Regions from separate parts of the Pantoea sp. sgz302252 genome, predicted to be linked through region 4. Evidence: predicted binding sites of a transcription regulator. Region 4 holds the regulator's gene; each other region holds the start of a gene.
The links. The regulator Fur, encoded in region 4, represses iron uptake genes when iron is present. The targets are predictions, from matches to a motif close to ATAATAATGAGAACNACTATCAA.
Positions count from the first base shown of each region.

Region 1: efeU (iron uptake transporter permease EfeU) is a predicted target of Fur. The motif match lies at 4,749-4,771, and genes of this name have one in related genera.
Region 2: fepD (Fe(3+)-siderophore ABC transporter permease) is a predicted target of Fur. The motif match lies at 3,301-3,323, and genes of this name have one in related genera.
Region 3: exbB (tol-pal system-associated acyl-CoA thioesterase) is a predicted target of Fur. The motif match lies at 3,628-3,650, and genes of this name have one in related genera.

Region 1 covers NZ_JBLFJW010000047.1:4,049-11,242, reverse strand. Annotated here, with positions in the region: gene putA (trifunctional transcriptional regulator/proline dehydrogenase/L-glutamate gamma-semialdehyde dehydrogenase) at 1-2,057, opposite strand, end outside; gene putP (sodium/proline symporter PutP) at 2,457-3,962, shown strand; partial or broken gene ACLW56_RS23350 (Na+ dependent nucleoside transporter N-terminal domain-containing protein) at 4,192-4,578, opposite strand; gene efeU (iron uptake transporter permease EfeU) at 4,829-5,662, shown strand; gene efeO (iron uptake system protein EfeO) at 5,705-6,832, shown strand; gene efeB (iron uptake transporter deferrochelatase/peroxidase subunit) at 6,838-7,194, shown strand, end outside.
Region 2 covers NZ_JBLFJW010000018.1:89,207-96,400, forward strand. Annotated here, with positions in the region: gene entC (isochorismate synthase EntC) at 1-771, opposite strand, end outside; gene fepB (Fe2+-enterobactin ABC transporter substrate-binding protein) at 947-1,906, shown strand; gene entS (enterobactin transporter EntS) at 1,980-3,227, opposite strand; gene fepD (Fe(3+)-siderophore ABC transporter permease) at 3,339-4,346, shown strand; gene fepG (iron-enterobactin ABC transporter permease) at 4,343-5,335, shown strand; gene fepC (iron-enterobactin ABC transporter ATP-binding protein) at 5,332-6,132, shown strand; gene ACLW56_RS14955 (YadA C-terminal domain-containing protein) at 6,951-7,194, shown strand, end outside.
Region 3 covers NZ_JBLFJW010000023.1:17,340-24,533, forward strand. Annotated here, with positions in the region: gene ACLW56_RS16900 (hypothetical protein) at 1-238, shown strand, start outside; gene ACLW56_RS16905 (cytoplasmic protein) at 242-670, shown strand; gene ACLW56_RS16910 (methyl-accepting chemotaxis protein) at 671-2,125, opposite strand; gene exbD (TonB system transport protein ExbD) at 2,403-2,828, opposite strand; gene exbB (tol-pal system-associated acyl-CoA thioesterase) at 2,835-3,566, opposite strand; gene metC (cystathionine beta-lyase) at 3,817-5,004, shown strand; gene yghB (DedA family general envelope maintenance protein YghB) at 5,136-5,795, shown strand; gene ACLW56_RS16935 (AraC family transcriptional regulator) at 5,875-6,774, opposite strand; gene yqhD (alcohol dehydrogenase) at 6,970-7,194, shown strand, end outside.
Region 4 covers NZ_JBLFJW010000035.1:52,073-59,266, reverse strand. Annotated here, with positions in the region: gene ACLW56_RS21240 (hypothetical protein) at 1-767, shown strand, start outside; gene ACLW56_RS21235 (hypothetical protein) at 853-1,758, shown strand; gene fur (ferric iron uptake transcriptional regulator) at 1,885-2,337, opposite strand; gene fldA (flavodoxin FldA) at 2,651-3,181, opposite strand; gene ybfE (LexA regulated protein) at 3,331-3,624, opposite strand; gene ybfF (esterase) at 3,756-4,520, opposite strand; gene seqA (replication initiation negative regulator SeqA) at 4,694-5,245, shown strand; gene pgm (phosphoglucomutase (alpha-D-glucose-1,6-bisphosphate-dependent)) at 5,270-6,910, shown strand; gene ACLW56_RS21200 (hypothetical protein) at 7,073-7,194, opposite strand, start outside.

The DNA.
Region 1 (7,194 bases), on a different contig from region 4:
TGCTCAACTTCCTGCTCAGTGGCATCGCGTGCATAACCGACGATATCTTTCGGTTCAGCCGGGTTAACCACCGGGCTCATGTCACCATCAGCCGTTGGCTGCTCCAGAATCGGTTTGGCCTGCCACTTCTGCAAAGCACTATTCAGCAATGAAGAGGAGAGGGACGCCAGACGGTGTTCGTTCGCCAGATCCAGACCGGCAGAGTTCGAACGGTCTTCGCCGTACAAATCACGCGGCAGAGGGATTTTCGGATGCGGTAAGCCAGCCTGACCTTCCTGCTGGGCCATTTTCTCGACCGCAGAAACCGGGTCGGCAACCAGTTCATCCAGCGGCAGCGTGTTGTCGGCGATGCGGTTGACGAACGAGGTGTTCGCGCCGTTTTCCAGCAGACGGCGTACCAGATAGGCCAGCAGGGTTTCGTGCGTGCCGACAGGGGCATAAATGCGGCAAGGGCGGTTCAGTTTGCCGTCGGCTACTTTCCCAACCACTTGCTCATACAGCGGTTCACCCATTCCGTGCAGACACTGGAACTCGTACTGACCCGGATAGTAGTTCTGGCCTGCCAGTTGATAAATCGCTGCCAGCGTATGGGCGTTATGCGTCGCGAACTGCGGATAAATCAGGTTCGGCACGCCAAGCAGTTTTTTCGCGCAGGCAAGGTAGGACACGTCGGTATACACCTTGCGGGTATAGACCGGATAACCTTCCAGACCGTCCATCTGGGCGCGTTTGATTTCGCTGTCCCAGTACGCGCCTTTCACCAGGCGGATCATCAGGCGGCGACGGCTGCGGGTGGCGAGATCGATAAGATAATCAATCACGAACGGACAACGTTTCTGGTAGGCCTGGATCACGAAACCAATGCCGTTCCAGCCCGCCAGCTCTGGCTCGAAGCAGAGTTTTTCCAGCAGGTCGAGGGAGATTTCCAGACGGTCCGCTTCTTCGGCATCGATGTTAATGCCGATGTCGTACTGGCGTGCCAGCAGGGTCAGGGATTTCAGGCGTGGGTAAAGCTCTTCCATCACACGGTCGTACTGCGCGCGGCTGTAGCGTGGGTGCAGGGCGGAAAGTTTAATCGAGATGCCCGGGCCTTCATAAATGCCACGCCCGTTGGAGGCTTTGCCGATCGAGTGGATCGCCTGCTGATAGGACACCATATACGCCTGCGCATCGGCGGCGGTCAGCGCGGCTTCACCCAGCATATCGTATGAGTAGCGGAAGCCTTTCTCTTCCAGCTTACGGGCGTTGGCCAGCGCTTCGGAAATGGTTTCACCGGTGACGAACTGCTCGCCCATCAGGCGCATCGCCATATCCACACCTTTGCGGATCAGCGGTTCGCCGCTCTTACCGATAATGCGGTTCAGGGAGCGAGAGAGGCTGGCTTCGTTATGAGTCGACACCAGTTTGCCGGTGAACAACAGACCCCAGGTGGCGGCGTTCACGAACAGGGAAGGGCTACGGCCAATGTGCGAATGCCAGTTGCCGTTGCTGATTTTGTCGCGGATCAGCGCATCACGCGTCGCTTTGTCCGGAATACGCAGCAGCGCTTCCGCCAGGCACATCAGCGCCACGCCTTCCTGAGAAGACAGGGAGAATTCCTGCAACAGGCTTTGCACCATGCCGGCACGACCGCTGGCGGTTTTCTGGTTACGCAGTTTTTCAGCCAGTTGATAAGCGAGCTTATGCGCCTGTTCAGCGACGTTCTGCGGCAAACGAGCCTGCTCCAGCAGCATCGGCACAGCATCGGTTTCGGCACGACGCCAGGCGGCGGTAATGGCTGAACGGGTGACGGACTGCGGCAGAATTTGCTCGGCGAACTCGAGGAACGGCTGGTGGTTTTCTTCCACCTGCAGCTGGCCTTCATCGCTCTCATTGGCGGCTCCGGAAAGCAGCGCAGGCAGCTCCGGCAAGGCGTCGTCGTTTTCCAGTTTTTCCAGATAGTTAAAAATGGCTTGTTTAATCAGCCAGTGCGGCGTGCGGTCAATGCGGGTGGCCGCGCTTTTGATACGTTCGCGCGTAGCGTCGTCAAGCTTAACACCCATCGTGGTGGTGCCCATGACAGAAACTCCTGTTGTGCGGTTGTTGCTTCGTTGGTTGCACAGAAATATCTATCATGTTGCAACTTTGCGCAACCATGTTAAGTGTGACGGCGCCAGCAATCAGGAAAAGCAATGGCTTGTTAAAGGCTTTTAACAATAAAAATCACGCTAAGAATAATGATTCTGCCCAGGTTTTATGCGGTGCTTAACACTTTTTAAAGGTGCAACCCGGAAAAGCGTGAGCGAGTGCAACCTATAGAAAATTGCTCTGTTTGCCGGGATGTAATATCTGTAAATGCAGTGTTAAATCGTTTGTGAATAAATTCCGCTTACGGCAGGATACCCCCCGCCCGTAATAAAGAACCTGATTCTTCGTTCCGGATTCAGGGATAAAAAAGCGACACTGGAGAGTATTTTATGGCTAGTACACCGATGGTGGTGACGTTCCTTATTTATATTTTAGGCATGATCCTGATTGGGTTTATTGCATGGCGTTCGACGAAAAACTTTGACGATTATATTCTGGGTGGCCGTAGCCTTGGGCCCTTCGTGACCGCGCTGTCTGCGGGGGCATCGGATATGAGCGGCTGGCTGTTAATGGGCCTGCCGGGTGCCATTTTCATTTCTGGTATTTCCGAAAGCTGGATTGCCATCGGCCTGTGTGTTGGCGCATGGATTAACTGGAAACTGGTGGCCGGTCGTCTGCGTGTTCACACCGAAGCGAACAATAATGCACTGACTCTGCCGGATTATTTTACTGGCCGTTTTGAAGATAACAGCCGCGTGCTGCGTATTATCTCCGCGCTGGTTATATTGCTGTTCTTCACCATCTATTGTGCTTCCGGCATTGTGGCGGGGGCGCGTCTGTTTGAAAGTACCTTCGGCATGAGCTACGAAACCGCATTGTGGGCGGGCGCAGCAGCGACGATTCTCTACACCTTTATTGGTGGCTTCCTCGCCGTCAGCTGGACTGACACCGTGCAGGCGAGCCTGATGATTTTCGCCCTGATCCTCACGCCGGTGATTGTTATCTTCACCGTGGGCGGCTTCGGCGATTCACTGGAAGTCATCAAGCAGAAAAGCATCGAAAACGTCGACATGCTGAAAGGTCTGAACTTCGTGGCGATCATCTCCCTGATGGGCTGGGGCCTGGGCTATTTCGGTCAGCCGCACATTCTGGCGCGTTTCATGGCGGCCGATTCCCATCACAGCATCGTGCATGCGCGTCGTATCAGTATGACCTGGATGCTTTTGTGCCTGGCGGGTGCGGTGTCCGTGGGCTTCTTCGGGATTGCGTTCTTCACCAACAACCCGCAGCTGGCAGGCGCGGTGAACCAGAACAGTGAGCGAGTGTTTATCGAGCTGGCGCAAATTCTGTTTAACCCTTGGGTCGCGGGTATTCTGCTGTCGGCGATTCTGGCGGCGGTCATGTCCACCCTGAGCTGCCAGCTGTTGGTCTGCTCAAGTGCGATTACCGAAGACCTGTACAAAGCTTTCCTGCGTAAAGGCGCGAGCCAAAAAGAACTGGTCTGGGTAGGGCGCCTGATGGTGCTGGCCGTGGCGCTGGTGGCGATTGCACTGGCAGCCAACCCAGAAAACCGCGTACTCGGTCTGGTGAGCTACGCCTGGGCAGGCTTCGGTGCGGCATTTGGCCCAGTGGTCCTGTTCTCCGTGATGTGGTCCCGCATGACGCGTAACGGCGCGCTGGCAGGCATGATCATCGGTGCCGTGACGGTTATCGTCTGGAAGCAGTTCGGCTGGCTCGGCCTGTATGAAATCATCCCTGGTTTCCTCTTCGGCAGCATCGGGATTGTGGTGTTCAGCCTGCTGAGCAAAGCCCCGTCTGCGTCAATGCAGAAACGTTTTGCTGACGCGGATGCGCATTATCATTCTGCGCCGCCGTCTAAGTTGCAGGCTGAGTAACTTCAGCTTCTTCTTTCAAGCCCGCGAATGCGGGCTTCAGATTGCTGACAAAGAAGGAAAAAGCGTGGTTTTTCCTTCTTTGTGGTGAGCAGCCGAAAATCAATGAATTGATTTTCCTTATTTTTTGTTCTGTCACCCATGACAAAACTTCATTCGTTAGAGGTTTGTCATCAGTCTCAAGCCCGCGAATGCGGGCTTTTTTCTTGCTAATAACCTGAAAATGCGCTGATTTCGCGTCGAGCATCGTCATATAAGCGCCAACAATCGACAAGGATACTGTCGACATAGCGGTGGCGGCCATGGTGAACAGACGACGAGAGGAGAGGTCGCCCAGCACGCCAAGGAAAATAAACGCCAGGCCTTTTGGGCTCATGCCACCAAATACAAAGTCGCTGCCTTCGGCTGAGAATTTCAGCAGAGACTCGAAGACCCCGGAGACGCTTTTAATCAGCGTTAAGCCGCTTTCCGCGTGCAGGAAAAAGAAGGCCAGCGCGATTTCAATCACGATCAGTTGCAGGATGTAGCGAATGCGAATGGTTTTGCGGTCAAAACTGACCAGCCAGGCGAGCGCGAGGATCACCACAAGCGCCAGCAGGAAGTGCAGAATAGTAGCCATTTCATGTATTTTACAGGTAAACGGGGCGCATATTTAGCCACAGCGCAGCGGCCACGTAAACGATTACCTGTTAACAACAGTAGATTAAATGCTTCGCCTGATAACGATATCCGGCGCAACTTTTTACAACCTGACATCATTCTGCGCACATTTCACTTGTGTTTCTTTTCGTCGTAATGATAATCACTATCACTCATATTTACGAAACTTTGCATCGATTGACTGCGGTTCACACTGAAGGGTTTCAGGCATGTTTGTTCCATTTCTCATTATGTTACGCGAAGGGCTGGAGGCGGCGCTGATTGTCAGCCTGATTGCCAGCTATCTGAAACGCACGCAGCGGGGCCGCTGGATCGGGGTGATGTGGATTGGCGTGTTTCTCGCCGCCGCGCTGTGCCTGGGTCTGGGCATTTTCATCAATGAAACCACCGGCGAATTTCCGCAGAAACAGCAGGAGATGTTCGAGGGGATCGTGGCGGTTATCGCGGTCTTTATCCTGACCTGGATGGTGTTCTGGATGCGCAAAGTGTCGCGCAATGTGAAGAAACAGCTGGAAGAAGCGGTGGATAACGCGTTGCAGAAGGGCAACAACCACGGCTGGGCGTTGATCCTGATGGTCTTTTTCGCCGTCGCGCGTGAAGGGCTGGAATCCGTGTTTTTCCTGCTGGCGGCATTCCAGCAAGATCTCGGGATCTGGCCTCCGCTCGGCGCAATGCTGGGTCTCGCCACCGCGGTGGTGCTGGGCTTTATGCTCTACTGGGGCGGCATTCGCCTGAACCTGGGCGCGTTCTTCAAATGGACCAGCCTGTTTATTCTGCTGGTGGCTGCCGGGCTTGCGGCAGGGGCCATTCGCGCCTTCCATGAAGCGGGTTTGTGGAACCACTTCCAGGATGTGGCGTTCGATCTCAGCAACACCCTGTCGACACATACGCTTTTTGGGACGCTGCTCGAAGGTATCTTCGGCTACCAGGAAGCCCCAAGCGTCAGCGAAGTGGCAGTCTATTTTATCTATCTGATTCCGGCGTTGGTGCTGTTCGCGCTCCCGCCACGTGTGGCGTCGGCACCTTCGCGCAGTGCACCATAATGGCTTACTTAGTTACAACATACTTTTTGAAAGGGATGGATCATGACGATTAATTTCCGCCGTAGTGCGCTGCAGCTGGGTATCGCTGCGCTGTTCTCTTCTGCTTTTTATGCTCAGGCTGCGGACGTTCCGCAGGTGCAGGTCACGGTAAACGACAAACAGTGTGAGCCGATGAGCATCACCGTGAACGCGGGCAAAACCCAGTTCATCATCCAGAACCACAGCCAGAAAGCGCTGGAGTGGGAAATTCTCAAAGGCGTGATGGTGGTGGAAGAGCGTGAAAACATCGCGCCAGGCTTTACCCAAAAACTGACCGCCAATCTGCAGCCTGGCGAGTACGAAATGACCTGCGGCCTGCTGACCAATCCAAAAGGCAAGCTGACGGTGAAAGGTGAAGCCACCGCCGATGCCGCTAAAGCGGATGCCGTGCTTAGCCTGGGTGAAGCGATTACCGCCTACAAAGCTTACGTAACCGCTGAAACCGCTGAGCTGGTAAAAGGGACTCAGGCCTTTACCGATGCGGTGAAAGCAGGGGACATCGAAAAAGCGAAAGCCCTGTACGCACCAACTCGTCAGCACTACGAGCGTATCGAACCTATCGCCGAACTGTTCTCTGATCTCGACGGCAGCATCGATGCCCGTGAAGACGACTACGAGAAGAAAGCCGAAGATCCGAAATTCACCGGTTTCCACCGTCTGGAGAAAGCCCTGTTTGGCGATAACTCCACGAAAGGGATGGAAAACTACGCGACCCAGTTGAACACCGACGTGCAGGAACTGCAAAAACGCATCAGCGAACTGGCCTTCCCACCGTCAAAAGTGGTGGGTGGCGCTGCTGGTCTTATCGAAGAAGTAGCGGCCAGCAAAATCAGCGGTGAAGAAGACCGTTACAGCCACACCGATCTGTGGGACTTCCAGGCCAACGTCGATGGCGCCCAGAAAATTGTCGACCTGCTGCGTCCTCAGTTGCAGAAAGAAAACAGCGCACTGCTGGCAAAAGTGGATGCCAACTTTAAGAAAGTCGACACCATTCTGGCGAAGTACAAGACCAAAGACGGCTACGAGACGTATGACAAGCTGACCGATGCGGATCGCAATGCACTGAAAGGGCCAATCACTACGCTTGCAGAAGATCTGGCGCAGCTTCGCGGAATTCTCGGACTGGACTAAGAGTCATGGCAGACAGCAAACAGCACGACGTGACCGAGCCGTCTCGTCGTCGCTTACTGAAAAATATTGGCGCGCTGGGAGGCGCGCTGGCGCTGACCGGGGGTTGCCCGGTCGCCCACGCGGCTAAACCGCAAAGTGCGCCGGGGACGTTGTCTCCGGACGCGCGCATGGAAACGCAGCCGTTTCATGGTCTGCATCAGGCGGGCGTGCTGACCCCACAGCAGGCTTCAATGATGATTGTCGCTTTCGATGTGCTGGCGAGCGATAAAGAGGACCTGCAGCGTCTGTTTAAGCTGCTGACCGACAGAATAACGTTCCTGACTACCGGGGGCCCGGCTCCGGACACGCCCAACCCGCGCCTG
Region 2 (7,194 bases), on a different contig from region 4:
GCTGCGTGGAGCCAGCACTTTTTTCATCGCCTGGGTGACGAGATCGTGCTCATGGCGATCCTTTTCAGATGCCAGCAGACGGTTACCCGCTTCACGATCCAGCACGTTATCCGGCTGACGACGCGCAGAACCTGCCAGTGGCAGAGAGCTGAAATGCTTGCCCTCTTTGCGTAACAGCAATTCCGGGCTTGCGCCGAGTAACACACCGCCGTCAGCCAGGGGCACATGGAAATTGAAGCTCGCCGGGTTCTGAGCGATCAGACGTTCCAGCAAAGCTCCGGTATCCACGGCAGTATCGGTGGTCATTTCGATCAGACGCGACAGGACAATCTTGTCCACTTGCGGCGTCGCGGTGAGCTCTGCGGCTTTCGCCACCATCGACATAAACACATCCTGCTCGGGGATCTCCTTGCGGGCTGTTACCTGCATGGGTTTCAGCGTCGCGGCGAAGGGCGCGGAGTGTTGTTTGTCAGTGCGGGAAAACGCTTCGCTGCTTTTGGGGATAAACAGCGCGGAAGGTTGTGTCGTGTCGAAGGGAATGGCCCCGACCAGCAACGGTTTGTCGATGCCTGCCGCTTTGGCGTCAGCAAAGGCCTGAGCGATGCTGGTCTGGAATTCGCCAGCCAACGTTTCGCCCCCTTCCACGGGCTGAGAAATTCGGCGAAAACAGCCGTGGGTCGTAAAACTGCGGTACGGCGACATAAAAAAGAAGCTGTCGGCAGACAGCGTTGGTGCGACTTCCTGAACGGCCTCAGCCAGTGACGTTTCCATATCATCCTCCAAAACGATAAAGATATTAATAATGATTATCATTTATATTTTTGTTCGGTAAGGTAAAAGTAAACGCTCGCACTGTCAACTTCCGCAGCATCATCCTGCTTGCATCTGCACGCCCCTCAAGTGAAAATGAGAAGCATTAATATCACCAAAACAGGATACTGACCTCGTGAAATCCCCTGCTTTTTTCCGTAATGCCCTGTTGTGTCTCGGTCTTTCGCTTTTAGGATTAACCTCAACGCTGGCTGCCGACTGGCCTCGTCAGGTCACTGACAGCCGCGGGACGCGTACGCTCGACAGCAAGCCGCTGCGCATTGTTTCCACCAGTGTCACCCTCACCGGTTCACTTCTCGCCATTGATGCGCCCGTGGTAGCAAGTGGCGCGACAACCCCGAATAATCGCGTCGCGGATGACCAGGGTTTTCTGCGCCAGTGGGGGGATGTCGCCAGACAACGCAAACTCGCTCGCCTGTACATTGGCGAGCCCAGCGCTGAAGCGGTTGCCGCTCAAATGCCGGATCTGATCCTCATCAGCGCCACTGGCGGTGATTCCGCGTTAGCGCTCTACGATCAGCTCTCCGCCATCGCGCCAACGCTTATCATCAATTACGACGACAAGAGCTGGCAGCAACTCCTGACGCAGCTCGGCACGATCACCGGCCAGGAGAAACAAGCCGCAGCACGCATCAGCGAATTTGACAGCAAGCTCAACGCGCTAAAGCAAAAAATGAAACTGCCGCCGCAGCCTGTCAGCGCACTGGTGTACACCGCCGCGGCGCATACCGCCAACCTGTGGACGCCGGAATCCGCACAGGGCAAGCTTCTGGCACAACTCGGCTTCAGCCTGGCACCGCTGCCTGAAGGGCTGCACACCAGCCAAAGCCAGGGCAAACGTCATGACATTCTGCAGCTTGGCGGAGAAAACCTGGCGACCGGTCTAAACGGGCAATCGCTGTTTCTGTTTGCTGGCGACCAGAAAGATGCCGACGCGATTTATGCCAATCCACTGCTCTCACACCTGACCGCAGTGCAGAACAAGCATGTTTATGCGCTTGGCACCGAAACGTTCCGTCTTGATTACTACAGCGCGATGCTGGTATTGCAGCGTCTTGAGGCTTTGTTTGGCTGAGTTATTGCCGGGTGGCGGCTTTCGCCTGACCCGGCCTACTTTATGGGGTCAGTCCAGAAGCGCCGCCGGGCAATCAGGCGGCTTCTTCCACTGGCTCAGCTTCCCGCCGAAATCCACGCAGTTCACGCAACAGCAGAATCAGCAACAGTCCCACGATCGCCAACGCCCAACCGCTGACACTCGCTGCGGCGGCTGGCGTTAACATCGCACCCATTCCACCCAGCAGTGCTGCACCGATGGCATCGCCTGTCACGTTTTGCGCCGTCCACAATCCGTTAATTCTGCCGAGCATCGCTTCAGGCGTTTGTGTCTGAATAAGGGTGTATTGCAGCAGCGAACTGACAGCGCTCAGCCAGCCGAACAGCGCCAGACAAATTACGCCCAGCAGCCAAACTGGCATCAGGCTGAATAAGCCAATCGCGATAAACGCCGCCACCGTGGTGGTTAACATCAGCATTCCAGGCCGTACGTGCTGCGCGAGCCGTCCGCTGGTGAGCGCCCCGAGCGCCGCGCCCAACGGGATTGCCGCGTAAAGCAGGCCAATTTGCGCCGCTGACATTTGCCACTGCATCGCCAGCGCCGGATAAAGCACGCGCACCGCGCTCGCCATCGTCAGCAAACCGCCGAGCAGCGCTATGCCGCCAATTAGCGGGCTGTTAAAGAGAAACTTCAGACCCGCCATTAACGATTTCAGTGGATGCTCACGAGGCTGCGGCGGAGGCGGTAACTGAGGTAAACGCAGCAGCGTCAGAGTGGTGATAAACGTCCCGATAGCCGCCAACAGATAGTTCCAGGAGAAGCCCCCACTGGCGAGCAGCAACCCGCCAACCATCGGAGAAATCACTGAGCCCAGACGGACAGTCAGCATGGTGATGGCCCCGGCCTGCATCAGGTTTTCTCGCCCGACCAGAGCGGGCGTGGCGGCCAGCAGTGCTGTCACGCCGATGGATGCAAACAGCCCGTCCCAAATGCCGAGCAAATAAATCGCCAGTAGCGAAGGTTCTGGCAACGACGCATTCAGCCACAGGCCTAAGAAGCCGATGCCGCAGGTTCCGCGCGCCAGCAGGATCAACTTTTTGCGCTCATAGCGATCGGCCAATACCCCGCCCAGCATCAGACCGATAAACATCGCACCGCCGGTTAAGGTGACGGACAGCCCGACCTGCAAGGTTGAATGGGTCATCATCTGGATTTGCACCGGCACCGCAACGCCGAGCAAGCCGAGAGAAAGAATGGAGATAAAACGGGCAATAAAGACGGCGCGAAACGCCGGGTGAGTCTTCAGCAGGCTGACGTTCAGCAGCCAGGATTGTCTTTGCATCACAGGGCCTTCAACGAACTTTCGGTACCATTTCCGTGGCCGCACATGCTAACATAAACGAATAAGATCGATAACGATAATTACTATCATTATCAACCAAAGGACCTGGCGATGTCGTTCTCCCCCGCCGCTCTGCGCACCGTCGCAGGGCCCGGATTGTTGATACTGTTATCTACTGCTGTTGCCCTCAGCCTGCTGGTTGGTGCCAAATCTCTGCCGTTAAACGTGGTGGTGGATGCCCTCTCCGGCAGTTGTCAAAGCGCCGATTGCACCATCGTGCTCGATGCCCGTCTGCCACGAACGCTGGCCGGTTTGCTGGCTGGCGCAGCGCTTGGCCTGGCGGGCGCGTTGATGCAAACGCTGACCCGAAATCCGCTCGCCGACCCAGGTATTCTGGGCGTCAATTCCGGAGCCAGTTTCGCCATTGTGCTGGGTGCCGCGTTGCTGGGCATGACTTCCCCGCAGGAACAATTACTGCTCGCCTATTGCGGCGCGTTTGTCGCCTCGCTATTGGTGGCCTTCACCGGCAGCCAGGGCGGTGGGCAACTTAGTCCGGTTCGCCTGACACTCGCAGGCGTAGCACTTGCCGCCGTGCTGGAAGGGTTATCGACCGGGATTTCACTGCTCAATCCGGATGTCTACGATCAGCTTCGATTCTGGCAAGCGGGTTCCCTCGATATTCGTTCACTGCAAACCCTGAAGGTCGCCGTTTTCCCCATGTTGCTGGCCACAGCAATCGCGTTAGGGTTGAGCCGTTCGTTAAACAGCCTGAGCCTGGGGGCAGACACGGCGACCGCGTTGGGCAATAAAGTGGCCCGCACGCAGCTGCTTGGCCTGCTTGCCATCACGCTTTTGAGCGGCAGCGCTACGGCATTGGTCGGCCCGATAGCCTTTATCGGCCTGATGATGCCGCATATGGCGCGGTGGCTGGTGGGGGCCGATCACCGCTGGTCATTACCCGTCACACTGCTCGCCACCCCTGCTCTTCTTCTTTTCGCGGATATTCTAGGTCGCCTGCTGGTGCCGGGTGAATTACGCGTTTCGGTCGTGAGCGCCTTTATTGGCGCACCAGTGCTGATTTGGCTGGTACGTCGCCAACCACGCGGAGGTGCCGCATGATTGCCCCTTCCCGCAGGCTGGTGTTGAGTTGCCTTTTTCTGGTGCTCACCAGCCTGATGACTGCGCTTTTCAGCCTCCGCAGCGGTGTCGTCACCCTTGAGTTCTCACAAATCTTCTCGGCATTGTTCGGGGATGCGCCACGTAACGTGACCTTAGTCGTGACCGAGTGGCGTTTGCCCCGCGTGCTGATGGCGCTACTGGTTGGTGCCGCGCTGGGCGTTAGCGGAGCCATTTTTCAGTCACTGATGCGTAACCCACTCGGCAGCCCGGATGTGATGGGTTTCAACACCGGGGCGTGGAGCGGCGTGCTGGTGGCGATGGTGCTGTATGGTCAACATCTGACAGCGATAGCGCTCGCTGCGATGGCCGGTGGGATCGTGACTTCGCTGATCGTCTGGCTGCTGGCGTGGCGCGATGGCATAGACACGTTTCGCCTGATCATTATTGGTATCGGCGTGCGGGCCATGCTGATGGCGTTCAACACCTGGCTGCTGCTGCGTGCTTCGCTGGAAACCGCCGTTTCGGCCGGGCTCTGGTACGCAGGTTCGCTCAATGGCATGACGTGGGCGAAAACCTGGCCGTCAGCCCCTCTGTTACTCATTATGTTGGCTTGCGCGGCACTGTTAGTACGTCGCCTGCGCCTGCTGGAAATGGGCGATGACAGCGCCTGCGCCCTTGGCGTGCAAGTCGAACGCTCTCGCCTGTTGATGATGCTGGTCGCGGTGGTACTCACCGCCGGAGCAACAGCGCTGGCAGGCCCGATTTCCTTTATTGCCCTTGTCGCACCACATATTGCACGCAGGCTCAGCGGCACCGCTCGCTGGGGGCTGACTCAGTCCGCCCTGTGTGGCGCGTTCGTGCTGGCACTGGCCGATTACTGCGCTCAACAACTATTTATGCCTTACCAGCTTCCGGTGGGCGTGATGACCGTCAGCCTTGGCGGCCTCTATCTCATCGTGCTGCTTATTCAGGAGTCTCGTAAAAAATGACCGCCCTCTCCTCCCGACTACACGGCGAGCACTTAACGCTCAGTTATGGCAAAAAAGTCATCGCCGACAATTTAACGGTGGCAATCCCGGACGGGCATTTCACCGCGATAATCGGCCCCAACGGCTGCGGGAAATCGACGCTGCTGCGCACACTCAGCCGCCTGATGACACCGCAACAAGGCCATGTCTGGCTTGATGGCGAACAGATCCAGCACTTTGCCAGCAAAGACGTGGCGCGACGTATTGGCCTGTTAGCGCAAAATGCCACCACGCCCGGCGATATCACGGTGCAGGAATTAGTGGCCCGAGGTCGCTATCCGCACCAACCTCTGTTTAGCCGTTGGCGAAAAGAAGATGAAGATGCCGTTCACAGAGCCATGAAAGCCACTGGCGTCGTAGAACTGGCGAATCAGAGCGTGGACACGCTTTCCGGCGGGCAACGTCAGCGTGCGTGGATAGCCATGGTACTGGCTCAGGAAACGGCGATTATGCTGCTTGATGAGCCCACGACCTGGCTTGATATCAGCCATCAGATTGACCTGCTGGAATTGCTCAGCGAGTTGAATCGCGAAAAGGGCTACACCCTTGCGGCTGTCTTGCACGACCTGAATCAAGCCTGCCGCTACGCCACGCACCTGATTGCACTGCGCGAAGGCAAGATTGTGGCGCAAGGCGCACCGCGCGACATCGTGACCGCAGAGTTGATCGAACAAATCTATGGCATGCGCTGCATGATCATCGACGACCCGGTAGCAGGCACGCCGTTGGTGGTGCCGTTGGGGAGATCCGGCAGCTAAGCTGCGGATTCTGTGAACAGTAATAAGCCTAATACATTCTCTTGCAGCACAAAAAACTCCCTTTTATGACAAAAAAGATCCGCGTAAAGCGTGTCGTAAACGAAAACTGGTTATTCAGACTCATATCTTTGCATATTACTGAATCATTACGCTAAATCCATTTTTAGCCTGTTTTCGTTTGCAGTGTAAATAAATTTTCGAGTGAAAGATAAACTTAATACAATACATTAATGAAATTACTTTATTTCAGCTAAAACAATTAGCCCAACAATCACCCACCACTAAACACACAGAGATAAAATATAATTAAAACAATATTTCAACAATCACCCCCACAGAATAAAACAATAGTGCAAAAAGCCCTCGAAATTGAAATTCATTCATTACCCACCCCTCTTTTGAAAGTAAATTAATTGTATTAAAAACAATATGATAAACACCCAAAAGAAATAAAAACCTTCAGGCATTGAATAATAATAATGACGAGGTAATATGCACCGCGTTTATTATTCGTTGAAGGTGATTGCGTATTCTCGCTGGTGAAATAGCTGGCGTTATGCCTGTCAGAAGCGATAAACGCCGTCAGCCACAATGATAAACCGTGCTTATGCACGTCTTAGCTAACACCATAAAAAGCAATAAAGAATGTGCGAATACAAGCACAGGATAAATTTCGTCTGCAGAACGTCGTACAGACAAAAAAGTAACGCGACGGATACCGGCAAGTATCCGTCGCGTAGGGGGTGGAGTTTGGGTTCGCGAAAACCTGAGCTCCGACGTTAAGTGATTTCGACATCAAATTAACAGGCTTATTAGATATGAAAAAACAGCTTATTGCATTAGCCATTATGGCGGGTGCAGCCTCTGGAATGGCTCATGCGCAGTTGAGTGCCAGCGATCTTGACGTGATTGAGGCTTATCATCAACTTCATCCTGAAGTGCCGATGGATAAAATCAATATTATGCGCGAGAGCTGGCGTGATAATTTGCAGTCAGTAGAAGATGCAATGAATGGCATGACCTATTACAACGGGCATGAAAATGTACCGGTTCCCCCTCTGG
Region 3 (7,194 bases), on a different contig from region 4:
GCTGCTGGAAGAACGCGATCGTCATATAAAGGACAGGCTGTTTCGGGTTGCCAAAATCGAAGCCTATGCGCGGGTGCTTAACGATTTGCAAGTGGAAGCGGAAATTGACAGTCAGGAATTAAGTCAAATTATTGCCGAGCAAACCGAGAAAATTAATGAAGCCGGAAATAAAATTTGGCTTAATTTGATTACGCGTGAAAAAACAACATCGCTTTTTTACGATTTCCAGGCTGAGTAAATAATGAAAGATCCCGATGATTATACCGTCAGATTGACTTTAGATAACCAAAAAAGCGATGCCGTCATTCTGCAGCATAATCTTCAGGCCCTGAAAAATGAGAAGAATGCCGTCATCGAGGAGATTGCCAAAGCCCTGACCTCGATCCCGGCCTCGCTGGTTCGCATGAAGTGGCAGTATCGCCGCGAGATTTATGCCTTCCAGGTAAAAGAAGAAATTTACGGCGCGGCACTGGCGGAAATCATCACCCGCAATCCGCAGCTAAAAGAGAAAATTCTGGCCCACATAGAAGCCAGCTACCAGCATGTGCTGGCGCGTGAAGTCGCCACCTTACGCCTTTCCAGAAAGCTCGCTGACGGTAACTGTCGCACCGCCAGCGTTAACATTGTGGCGCCGGAAGAAACTCCGCCGACGCCAGAAAAACCTCGCTGATCACACCAGCCTGAAGACCGAAATCGCGGTCTTCAGCTCCCCGGTTTGCCTTTGCTGCTGCTGCGCCACCTGCATCGTCTGCGCCACGTGCTGCACGTTTTCCTGCACGCTGGCATCGATGCTCGCAATGCTGCCGTTAATTTGCAGAATGCTGGCCCGTTGCTGTTCGCTCATCAATGACAACGCTTCGACCAGCGTGAGCAGGCTGTCGATACTGCCGATCATCACCTGCATGGTTTTCCCCGCCTGCTCGACCTGATTTGCGCCCTGCTGAGTACTTTCAACCGACGCCGCTATCAACTGGCGGATGTCTTTCGCCGCGCTCTCACAGCGCAACGCCAGCGTACGAACTTCAGCGGCGACAACCGCAAATCCTTTGCCATGCACGCCCGCTCGTGCCGCCTCCACTGACGCATTCAACGATAAAATATTGGTCTGGAACGCAATGCCATCAATCAGTTCGAGAATGCCATTAATCCGCAAAGATTCATCGCGGATATGCACCATCGACGCCATCGCCGCGCGAATGCTTTCGCCACCCTGCAGGGCGACATTGCTCGCCTGAAGCGCAAGCCCGCGCGCTTCATTGGCTTTCTCACTGGTTTGCACCGCAGCCCCCGCCAACTGTTCCATCGCGCAAGCCGCCACCGCCAGTGATTGCGCCTGATTGTCCGTCCGTTCTGAGAGCGAGGTATTTCGCAGCAGTAATGTGTGAGCATCTTCCAGCATCTGCGAGACGCTGTGACTCACCTGCATCAATGTGCTGCGCATGGTATCGAGCGTCAGGCTGAATGTTTTGGCGAAGCCAGAGTGGCTGGCCTGATGTTCTGTGGTCAGCGTCAGGCACCCTGGCTCGCGGTTGATAACCGAAGCCAGCTTTGCCACTTCACTGGCAGAACGCGCATCCTGCTCCATCCGCAACGCCATCAGCACCAGGATAATCGTCTGCACGACCACGAAAACCGCATGCATCAGCACCATATGAATGCCCGGCCCCATCTCAAAAACCACAATGCCAAACAGATCGTTAGCCTGCAGGTAATTGAAGAGCAGATGATGAACGGCAATCACCGCAGCCCCAGCTACCAGTGGCTTCCAGTCACGCCAGGCCAGTAACGCAGAGAGCAACACAAAAACGGAAAAGTGGTATTCCGTCCCTCCCGCGCCCAATTGAATGAGCAGCGCAGAATAGGCCATCAGAATAAAGGCCAGCAGCAGGCGGGTCGCCAGTTTGCCAGGTAACAGTAAACACGAAACCGTGCTGAGTACAGCCAGCAAAGAAGCGACAACCAGTGCCACGATCATTTGTGCTGTGAGTAACCCAAAGACCACGGTAATCGCCCACAAGATCCAGACCAGCGCCAGAATCAGGCGGTCTGCCCGGCGGCGAATGGCGGAAAGGGAAATGAGGTCACGTGAAGCTGAAGTTGAGCCGAATAACGTCGTGAGGGCCATAAGGGACTCCCATGCTGTGCAGGTAGGTAACGCCCCGTTTTCACGGTGCTTTTTTTATAATGTTCCTGACTAAGCGTAGAGAGATTTAAGGCATGCGCCAGTAGCGAAACCCACTATTTTGCCTGCGAAGGTAAAATCATAAAAACATGATATATCAGTAAGATAGCGGTTCTGTTTTGGGCGACGTAACGCTCGGGTAAGTCGCCTTTGGTCAGCGTTTTCTGCGGCATAAAAAAACCGGCACAGAGCCGAGCCGGTTCTTTTCAATAACGGGGCATTATTTTGCCGCGGCCTGTTCTTCACCCACCAGGCCAATCTTCAGATACCCGGCCTGATGCAGCGTATCCATCACTTTCATCATCGTTTCGTAGTTCACGGTTTTATCCGCGCGGAAGAAGATGGTGGTGTCTTTCTTACCTTCAGTCAGCGAGCTAATGGCGTTCACCATCGTCTCGTCGCTCACCGGATCGTTGCCGAGGAACATGCTGTTATCCGCTTTAACGGTCAGGTAAACAGGCTTTTCCGGGCGCGGCTGCGGCTGGCTGGATGAGGCAGGTAAATTCACTTTCACGTCCACGGTCGCGAGCGGCGCGGCCACCATGAAGATGATCAGCAAAACCAGCATGACGTCGATAAACGGCGTCACGTTGATTTCATGCATTTCGCCGTTATCGTCCAGATTTTCGTTGAGACGCATTGCCATTGGCTCTCACCCTACCCGTAATTTCTGGGCGGTACGTACCGGCTGTGAACCGCTGGCATTGAGGTCGAGGTCTCGGCTTTGCAGCAGCAGAACCTGTGCGGCCACATCGCCCAGCAGCGCTTTTTGGCTGCCAATCATTCGAGCAAAGATGTTGTAGATAACGACCGCCGGAATAGCGGCAAACAGGCCGATCGCGGTTGCCAGCAACGCTTCGGCGATACCCGGTGCGACGACAGCGAGGTTGGTGGTCTGGGTTTGAGCGATGCCGATGAAGCTGTTCATGATACCCCAAACGGTACCGAACAGACCGACAAACGGGGAGATAGCGCCGATAGTCGCCAGATAACCATTGCCGCGGCCCATGTGACGACCCGCAGCGGCAACGCGACGCTCCAGACGGAAACCGGTACGCTCTTTAATGCCTTCGTTATCTTCGGCACCCGCAGAGAGTTCCAGCTCGTTCTGCGCTTCATTAATCAGTAACGTGCTGAGGCTTTTGGCCTGGAAAGAAGAGGCAATGTCAGACGCCTGGTTCAGTGAACGTGCTTCAGCTAACAGCTGCTGTTCGCGCTTGAGGCGGCGCTTTTGCGTTAACAGTTCGGTGCTTTTGCTGAAGAAGATGGCCCAGGTGACGACCGATGCCAGAATCAGGCCGATCATAACCACCTTCACTACGATGTCGGCATGATGATACATACCCCAAACGGAGAGATCCGCCTGCATCAAATTATTACCCACTCTGTATCTCCAGGATCTAAATCACAAAATCTGAGCGTAATGATATCAAAACGTCGTCGAATTGATAGTCGTTCTCATTACTATTTACATACTGACGCAATCATGGCTACTTTTCATTGCGCTTACGCAGTAAAAAGAGGCTTAGTGGCGTGATGGCAAAATTTTCTGCTTTATCTGTGAACCAATCGCACTTCGCCTGATAATCATGCTAGTTTAGACGTCCAGACGTATAAAAACAGGTAACGCGAACATGTCCGATAAGCAACTTGATACCGTGCTGGTGAACGCTGGCCGCAGTAAAAAATACACCCTGGGCTCGGTGAATAGCGTCATTCAGCGTGCCTCATCCCTTGTCTTTGACACTGTGGAGGCCAAAAAGCATGCCACCCGCAATCGCGCCAAAGGCGAGCTTTTCTATGGCCGTCGCGGCACGCTGACCCATTTCTCGTTGCAGGAAGCCATGTGCGAACTGGAAGGCGGTGCGGGCTGTGCGCTGTTCCCCTGTGGCGCTGCGGCCGTTGCCAATACTATCCTGGCCTTTGTGGAACAGGGCGATCACGTTCTGATGACCAACACCGCGTACGAGCCAAGCCAGGATTTCTGCACCAAAATTCTCGCCAAACTGGGCGTAACCACCGGCTGGTTTGATCCGCTGATTGGCGCAGATATCGAAAAGCTGATTCAGCCAAACACCAAAGTGGTGTTCCTGGAATCGCCAGGTTCCATCACCATGGAAGTGCATGATGTGCCAGCGATTGTGGCTGCCGTTCGCCGCGTAGCCCCCGAAGCGATCATTATGATCGACAACACCTGGGCGGCAGGCGTGCTGTTTAAAGCACTGGATTTTGGTATCGACATCTCTATTCAGGCGGCGACCAAATACCTTATTGGCCATTCGGATGGCATGATCGGTACGGCGGTTTCCAACGCCCGCTGTTGGGATCAGTTGCGTGAGAATGCCTACCTGATGGGTCAGATGGTGGACGCCGATACGGCCTACATGACCAGCCGCGGTCTGCGCACGCTGGGTGTGCGTTTACGTCAACATCATGAAAGCAGCCTGAAAGTTGCCGAATGGTTAGCTCAGCATCCACAGGTTGAACGCGTCAATCACCCGGCGTTACCGGGAAGTAAAGGCCATGAATTCTGGAAACGAGACTTTACGGGCAGCAGCGGTTTGTTCTCATTCGTTCTCAAAAAACGGCTCAATGATGCCGAGCTGGCAGCTTATCTGGATAATTTCACCCTCTTCAGCATGGCCTATTCCTGGGGCGGTTACGAGTCGCTGATCCTCGCCAACCAGCCCGAGCAACTGGCGGCCATCCGCCCGGATGCGGAGCTGGACTTCAGCGGAACGCTGGTACGACTGCACATCGGTTTAGAAAATGTTGACGATATTATCCGCGATTTGTCTGCGGGCTTCGAACGCATCGTGTAAAGTGGCAATCTGATGGACACAATGTCAGACAGCCCCCGATAAAACTGCCTGCATTGTTGCGCCCGGGATCGAGGCATCCCGGGCGATTCAGGAGTACACTACACAAAAAATGTCAGTCCACAGGAAAGTCCATGGTTGTTATTCAGGAGATTGTCGCCGCGCTTTGGCAACATGATTTTACCGCGCTGGCGGACCCGCACGTTGTGGGGGTGGTTTATCTGGTCATGTTTGCGACACTGTTTTTAGAAAATGGTTTGCTGCCTGCGTCTTTCCTGCCGGGAGACAGCCTGTTGCTGCTCGCGGGAGCCCTGATAGCAAAAGGGGTGATGGATTTCATGCCGACCCTGGTTATCCTGACCGCCGCGGCAAGTCTCGGTTGTTGGCTGAGCTACATTCAAGGCCGCTGGCTGGGTAACACAAAGATGGTCAAAGGCTGGCTGGCTCAACTGCCCGTTAAATACCACGAGCGCGCTACTTACATGTTTGATCGCCACGGCTTACTGGCGCTGCTCGCCGGACGTTTCCTCGCGTTTGTTCGCACCCTTCTGCCAACCATGGCGGGTATTTCCGGCCTGTCCAACCGCCGTTTCCAGTTCTTCAACTGGTTAAGCGCATTGCTTTGGGTCGGGGTCGTCACCAGCTTCGGTTATGCGCTGAGCATGATCCCGTTCGTGAAACGCCACGAAGATCAGGTGATGACCTTCCTGATGATCCTGCCGATTTTCCTGCTGGTCTGCGGCCTGCTCGGCACGGTGATTGTGGTGATTAAGAAGAAGTACTGTAACGCCTGACTTTTCCCCTCACCCTAACCCTCTCCCCAAAGGGGCGAGGGAATGATTTGCTCCCTCTCCCTTCCTGGGAGAGTGTCAATCACACCCCCTGCATCCCGCGAATACGAGCCGCATCTTCCCCCGGCGTTAAACCGAAGTAGCGTTTGAACTCACGGCTAAACTGCGAGGCACTTTCATAGCCGACCTTCATCGCCGCGGTGCTGGCCTTCAACCCATCGTGCACCATCATCATTCTCGCTTTGTGCAGACGGTAGGATTTCAGGTACTGCAACGGCGACGTACTGGTCACTGATTTAAAATTATGATGGAACGCCGACACGCTCATATTCGCTTCCGCCGCCAGCTGATCCACGCTCAGGTTTTCCGTGTACTGGCTTTCAATACGTTTCAGCACCCGGCTAATCAGGCTGAAATGCGTCTGGCGGCTGACCAACGCCAGCAGCGCCCCGCCCCGTGGCCCCATCAGCACGTGGTAGAGCATCTCGCGAATAATTTGCCTGCCAAGAATTCTCGCATCCAGTGGACGCTCCATCACATCCAGCAGGCGTTCTGCAGCACAGAGAATGTCGTCAGATAGTGTCGCTGAATTGATCCCACTCGCCGCCATCGACGGCTGAAACAGCTCGTCTTCGCCGATGTCCATCAGCAGCTCTTGCAGTTGCAGGATGTCCACATTCAGGCGCAATCCTGCCAACGGCACTTCCGGCGTCGCAAAAGTTTCACACTCAAACGGCAGCGGGACCGTTAATAACAGGTATTCGTTGGCATCATAACGAAACACACGTTCGTTAATATGACCGATTTTATGGCCCGAAAAGAGAAAAACGATGCCTGGCTGGTACATCACCGGCGTGCGGGTTCCGGGCTGCGTGCCGTACAGCAGACGGATATCCGGCAACAGCGCAGTGAGCTTTTCTTCATTGTTTTTCAGCTGCTTAATTTTATCTGTCAGCAGAAGACAGGTCTCTTCGCGGTTCATGGTGGAGAGCATTCCGGGCAGGTTTCGATGACAACAGTGTGAACGTTACTGTTCATTTCCTCCAGCCCTCTGGAGAAATGGGCAAGACATTGACAGGAATAAGCATTGAGACTGACTCCCTGGAAGACCACAATACACTCCATCAGGCAGCACCGCGTCTGCCCTCTTTTTCACCTGCACTTAAGGGAACAAGCTATGTTTAATTTTGACCTGCACACCCCCACCCGCATTTTATTTGGTCAAGGCGCTATCGCCGACCTGCGTGCGCAAATTCCTGCCGATGCACGAGTTCTGGTGACGTACGGCGGTGGTAGCGTGAAGAAAACCGGCGTGCTGGATCAGGTGCTGACTGCCCTGAACGGCCTGGACGTGCTGGAGTTTGGCGGTATCGAACCGAACCCGTCTTACGAAACGCTGATG
Region 4 (7,194 bases):
TCAGTGAAAAGAAAAAATTGTGTGTTAAAGAAGTGAAAGTTACGAATCAATTTAAAAAGATGATGCAGGAGACGCTGGATGCTACCAGAAAAGTGTTGTTTCAGAGGCAAGTAGATCTAAGTGTGCAAGGCTGGAATGATGAAAAACAGGAAGAGTTTCAAGGCATATTTGGTGTGAAGGGCACTGCGGTCATAACAATTGACAGTAAAGAGGAAAAAGAAAAAATAAAAGAGGCTGATACAGAGACGGCATTTGATCCTTATATAGAGAAAAGAACTGGTATTACAGCTTATCAATTCATGAAAGAGAGTGTAGACCGTTTGATTCTTATAGCTGAAAAAATAACTGTTGAAGATCCTAATGATATAGAGTCACGTCTTCACGGTAATTTTGTTAACAAAACGGATAGGAATGATGCTTCAGCTAACGTTACGGCCGATCAGACATATCTCTTGAATCCTGTATTTTACAATAGCACGCTGCGTATAAATATATGTCAAAATTTTGTATGCAAGCCGCTTACAGGAAAAAACTCCAGGGTATCTACACTTTGTCATGAACTTTCCCATTTTTATCGAAATGGTGCACAAGGTGAATATGGAGGGATGGGTACCGATGATATGCCAACTAAGGGAGGTTTTAATAATAATAAATCCTATGTGAAAAATGCTGATGCATTAAAAATTGAGCACAGTCAGTATGTGTTTAAAAATGCATATAATGTTGAAAGATATTTTGAGTTGACATCAGTTAGTGAAGATGTGTAGGGATAGTAGCATTTATAGATAACCGATTGGAAGCGGTATGTTTATCTGGAATGTTTTAATTGATCATTGAATAGTGGGTTGTGCCATGAATAATAATTCATATTTAATAAAAATAACAGCGGCGCTAATGTGTACCCTTCACTTTTCGTGTGCGCTTGCAAGTGAAGATGTTATTCTCCAAAAATACACATATGGATATCCTTATTCCAGTGAAGGACGGCGTAATAAGGCAATGACTGATCCTTTGCCTGGTGCGGATTTAACCCTGGATGGAAAGGTTGGGAAAATATATTCTTACTATAGTTTGAGCGAGGAAGGAAATAGCGTGATGCAAAAAAAGAAACATATTTATGCTCATCTTTTAGTTCAGAATAGAGGTCATGATATTGTTGCTAAGGTTGGTTTTTATAACCGAAGCCATCAGACATATTATATCCATAAAAGTAGGCTTGCTATAGATGATCCGGAGTTTTACCCTTTATATGGTCATGCATTTTCAATAGCTTCGGATGGCGTGAGTTCATATTACCTTGGTCATCGATGGCATTTTGATGATGAGGTTAATGAAAGTAGAGATGGATGGGAGGAAATTCCAGCAAGAAAAATTTATTCATTTACAATTAAATTGAACGCTGCATATGCATTCTTGCCAGGGAGACATCATTACAATATAGGTTCCTTAGAGTATTCTATCGTCAATAAGCAATGGTTTGTTGATCAGGAAATATACAAAAACCTCTTTTCAATTCTTGCGTTGACTTACTTTGATTGCCAGGTGAAAAAGGATGAACCCTATGTTCTGAAAGTTAATGAGTTGTGTACTTTAGATGATTCTTCTGACATTAGCATAGGAGAGTTTTTATATAATTTAGATTTTCATGGCTTTGATCCCAATAATTATTTTGAGATAAGAACTAATCAGATTGTGATTGACATAGATGGAGATAAGCTAACATCGCCTTATGATGACACTGAGGGTGGTGGTCGATGAAGAGAAAAATATTTAATGCTAAACAAAATATTTATGTAGGTAAGTGAAATGAAAAATATAATAATAAATGGAAAGAAAAACCCACCAGCACATCTCTGCTGGTGGGTTTTATACTACGGATACTGATTATTTATCAGTATCGTCGTGTGCATGTTCATCTTCACGGCAGTCGCCTTCTGCGCAGTGACCGTAAAGATACAAGCTGTGGTTGGTCAGACGAATGCCGTGTTTAGTGGCGATTTCGCGCTGACGCGCTTCAATGGAATCATCACTGAATTCAATCACCTTGCCACAGTCGAGGCAAATCAGGTGATCGTGATGATGTTGTTGTGTCAGTTCGAAAACAGATTTACCGCCTTCGAAATTGTGGCGGGTGACAATGCCGGCGTCGTCGAACTGGTTCAGAACGCGATAAACCGTTGCCAGACCAATTTCTTCGCCCATGTCGATAAGGCGTTTATAGAGGTCTTCCGCACTGACATGGTGATTGTCCGGCTCCTGAAGCACTTCCAGAATTTTTAAACGAGGAAGCGTGACTTTCAGGCCGGCCTTCTTCAATGCGGTATTGTTGTCAGTCATGCGGAATCAGTCCTGTTGCTATACGATACACTTCCTTATCAGGAAGCATTACTAAGAATGAATTCAGGATAATGCGTCTCATTATAGAACTGTCAACCTTAAATGAAAACCGCAATCCCTGAGCAAAGTATGCTTTTCAAAAACGAGGCGTCCGGCAAAGCGAAACCTCAGACCTCGTCAAAACAGTGGACATTGTACAGACATGCGGCCAAAAGTTAAAAATTTGTAGCGATTAATTTGATTGCTTTTAGCTATTAATGTCACACAACCTATCGCTAATACGGCGCAACGCAGGCGCTGCGCCGTCACCCAATCAGGCGTTTTTAATCTCTTCGAGGTGCAGCTCTTCAGAAATCTGCTTAACCCATTTCTCAACACGCTCTGCGGTCAGTTCTGGTTGACGGTCTTCGTCAATCGCCAGACCGACGAAGTGATCGTCATCAGCCAGGCCTTTAGAGGCTTCAAAATGATAGCCCGCCGTTGGCCAGTGGCCGACGATAGTTGCGCCGCGTGGTTCAATGATGTCCCGGATTGTGCCCAGTGCGTCACAGAAGTACTCTGCGTAGTCTTCCTGGTCACCGCAGCCGAACAGCGCGACCAGCTTGCCGTTGAAGTCTACCTCTTCCAGCGTTGGGAAGAAGTCGTCCCAGTCACACTGCGCTTCACCGTAATACCAGGTCGGAATACCCAGCAGCAGAATATCGAACCCTTCGAGATCTTCTTTGCTGCTCTTGGCAATGTCATGCACTTCAGCAACGTCTTTCCCAAGCTGCTTCTGAATCATCTTCGCGATATTTTCGGTATTGCCGGTGTCGCTGCCGAAGAAAATGCCTGTAATTGCCATGAGTAAAATAACCTCTTGAAACGTATTGAAATGGTGGTGGAATGTTGCCCACAGATAAAGGCAATGATAGCAGGAGGTGAAGTGCGCGGAAACAGCAAACGCGCTGGACTGCACTCTCTGCTACATGAAAGTGACGTTTTGCTGGATTTTCAGACAAGTTCCTGGCGATGCAGAGCGGCCAGTTGTTGCATCAACATCTCTTCGATGAGTTCGCTGCGGCTCATGTTTCTGGCGTCAGCCAGTTCATTCAGCGCATCAACGGCGTCGTTATTGAGCTTCAGCTCAACTCGCTTGAGACCTTTACTCTTGTCACGTTTAAGCTGATTACGCTTATTAATGCGTAACTGTTCGTCGCGTGAGAGCGGATTGGTTTTCGGCCTTCCCGGGCGACGCTCATTTGCGAACAAATCTAATGTCGTTCGGTCCGTTTGTTCTTTTGCCATGATTCAGAGTGACTTCGGGGAAACAAGCCGCCGGACGACAGGCCCGGCGCAGATAGCGCGCAATCATACATCAGCGAACCCCACACGCCAACGCCGTGAGCCACATTGGCGTGCGGTCGCTCGCATTTTAATCATTCAGCCAGATATCGGCGAATGGCGCGGAGCACAGCGTCCGGTTTTTCGGCATGCACCCAGTGTCCTGCGCCTGCAATAATATGCGCTCGGGCTTGCGGGAACTGAGAGAGCAAATCATCGCGATACTCTGGCGTGACGTACGGTGAGTTTCCGCCAGGAATGAACAGGGCAGGGTGATCCCACGCAGGAACAGTCTGCCAGCCAACAATATTGGCATACTGATCCCACAAGACGGGCACGTTAAAGCGCCACGCGCCCTCGACAAACGACTTCAGCAGAAACTGAATCACGCCTTCTTCATTAAGATGCTCGCGCATCACTTCAGCGGCTTTTTGACGCGTTGCCACGCCCGCTTCGGTCACGGCGTTAATGGCCGCAAAAATCTCATCGTGACGACGGACGTGATAATCCACGGGGGCGATGTCGATAGCGACCAGCTTATCCACGCGATTCGGCGCTAACGCCGTGAAGGCCATCACCGCTTTTCCGCCCATTGAATGACCCATCAGCGTGGCTTTTTCAATGTTATGGGCATCAAGGGTGTCTAAAAGATCCTGAGCCATCGCGGAATAAGTCATTTCAGATGAACGCTCTGACTGGCCGTGATTGCGCATATCAACTTGCAGGATGTCATGGTCGCTCACGAGGTCTCGGGCGAGGATCCCTAAGTTATCCAGACTCCCAAAAAGGCCGTGTACCAGGACGATGGGAGAATTATTGTGCGGGTTTTGTGCAGTTTGCGCTCGGGTATGTAAATTCATGGCAAAGTTCTTTTTTTCGCTTCGTCGGGTTAGGGTATCATGTTGAACATTCTGCCACCCGGCTGCAACACTCAGTAGTCGTCTGAGTTTTTGCCGACACGCTATCCGCTGTTGGGTTTTGACTTTATAATCCCAACGACTTGTATTCAGAAAAGATATCTCACTGGATTAAGATGAAAACGATCGAAGTTGATGACGAACTCTATGCCTTTATCGCTAGCCACACCCGGCACATCGGCGAGAGCGCATCCGACATTTTGCGGCGCATGCTGAAATTTTCCGCTGCCTCGCAACCCGCAGCAACCGTGGTCAAAGACACGCCGGTTCAGCCTGCTGCACCGGTCGTCGCCGCCGTGAAAAAAGTCTCATCCCGAAAAGAGAACGTTCGCGCGGTGCGTGAACTGCTGCTTTCTGATGAATACGCCGAGCAAAATAAAGCGGTTAACCGCTTCATGCTGGTGCTGACTACACTTTACTCCTTAGACAGCAAGGCATTTGTTGAGGCCACCGAGTCACTGCATGGTCGTACGCGTGTTTACTTCGCCGCTGATGAAGCGACGCTGCTGAAAAACGGCACGCACACCAAGCCAAAGCAAGTGCCTCAGACGCCGTACTGGGTCATTACCAATACCAATACTGGCCGTAAATGCAGCATGGTTGAGCACATCATGCAGTCAATGCAGTTCCCCGCGGAATTGATTGAAAAGGTTTGCGGCACAATCTAACCCTTGCATAAGAAGGACCAGGCAATGGCAACTCATAACCGTGCGGGTCAGCCTGCACAGCAGAGTGATTTGATTAACGTCGCCCAACTGACGTCTCAGTACTATGTGCTGAAGCCGGAAGCAGGCAACGCAGAACACGCAGTGAAATTCGGCACGTCCGGACACCGCGGGAGCGCAGCTCGCCATAGTTTTAACGAACCGCATATTCTGGCGATTGCCCAGGCGATTGCGGAAGAACGTGCGAAAAATGGCATCACCGGGCCATGCTACGTGGGTAAGGATACTCACGCCTTGTCTGAGCCGGCGATCATTTCCGTACTGGAAGTCCTGGCTGCGAACGGCGTGGACGTGATTGTGCAGGAAAATAACGGCTACACCCCAACGCCTGCCATCTCGAATGCCATCCTGGTTCATAACAAAAAAGGGGGCCCACAGGCCGATGGGATCGTGATTACGCCGTCCCATAACCCGCCGGACGATGGTGGCATCAAGTACAATCCACCGAATGGCGGCCCGGCTGATACCAACGTCACCAAAGTGGTGGAAGACCGCGCGAACGCACTGATGGCGGATGGCCTGAAAGGGGTGAAACGCCTTTCACTGGATGCAGCGTATGCGTCTGGTCATATTAAAGAACAAGATCTGGTGCAGCCGTTCATTGAAGGCCTGGCCGATATTGTTGATATCAAAGCGATTCAGAAAGCGGGCCTGAAGCTGGGCGTTGATCCGCTGGGCGGTTCCGGGATCGAATACTGGAAACGCATTGCCGAGTTCTACAAACTCGATCTGACCATTGTGAACGATCATGTCGATCAGACTTTCCGCTTTATGCACCTCGATAAAGACGGTGCGATCCGTATGGATTGCTCCTCTGAGTGTGCGATGGCGGGGCTGCTGGCACTGCGTGATAAGTTCGATTTGGCTTTCGCCAACGACCCGGACTATGACCGTCACGGCATCGTCACGCCGGCTGGCCTGATGAACCCGAACCACTATCTGGCTGTGGCTATCAATTACCTGTTCCAGCATCGCCCGCAGTGGGGCAAAGAGGTTGCGGTGGGCAAAACGCTGGTCTCTTCCGCAATGATTGACCGCGTGGTTAACGACCTTGGCCGTAAACTGGTGGAAGTGCCGGTAGGCTTCAAATGGTTTGTTGACGGCTTGTTTGACGGCAGCTTCGGCTTCGGCGGCGAAGAGAGTGCGGGCGCGTCATTCCTGCGCTTCGACGGCACGCCGTGGTCAACCGATAAAGACGGCATCATCATGTGTTTGCTGGCCGCAGAGATCACCGCAGTCACTGGCAAGAACCCGCAGCAGCATTACGATGAGCTGGCTGCACGTTTTGGTGCGCCAAGCTACAACCGTTTGCAAGCTTCTGCAACGTCCGCACAGAAAGCGGCGCTGTCTAAACTTTCCCCAGAAATGGTGAGCGCTAACACGCTGGCCGGTGACCCAATCACCGCACGCCTGACCGCAGCGCCGGGTAACGGTGCTTCCATCGGCGGCCTGAAAGTGATGACCGAGAACGGCTGGTTCGCGGCTCGTCCATCCGGCACCGAAGACGCCTACAAAATTTACTGCGAAAGCTTCCTCGGCGCGGAACACCGTAAGCTGATTGAGAAAGAAGCCGTAGAGATTGTTAGCGAAGTGCTGAAAAACGCCTAGGTTGATCTGTTTTGAAAAGCCATCTCCAGATGTAATGCAGATCAATTAAAGAATAGAGTTGCAATGAAAGGGTTCATATTTGCCATGAACCCTTTTTTAATGGAATTTGACAGCTTCTCGACATCACCAATGTCACTTCGCCGTTTCGCACCACAGGCATCGTTATATAACAGGTACATATTTCCCATTTATCAATGAAAATATTGGTGCAAAATAACCTAAGCACTCATCACCATCTTCATCAACACACTTATATGTTAGCGGTGAGTATTCTGGATTTGTTT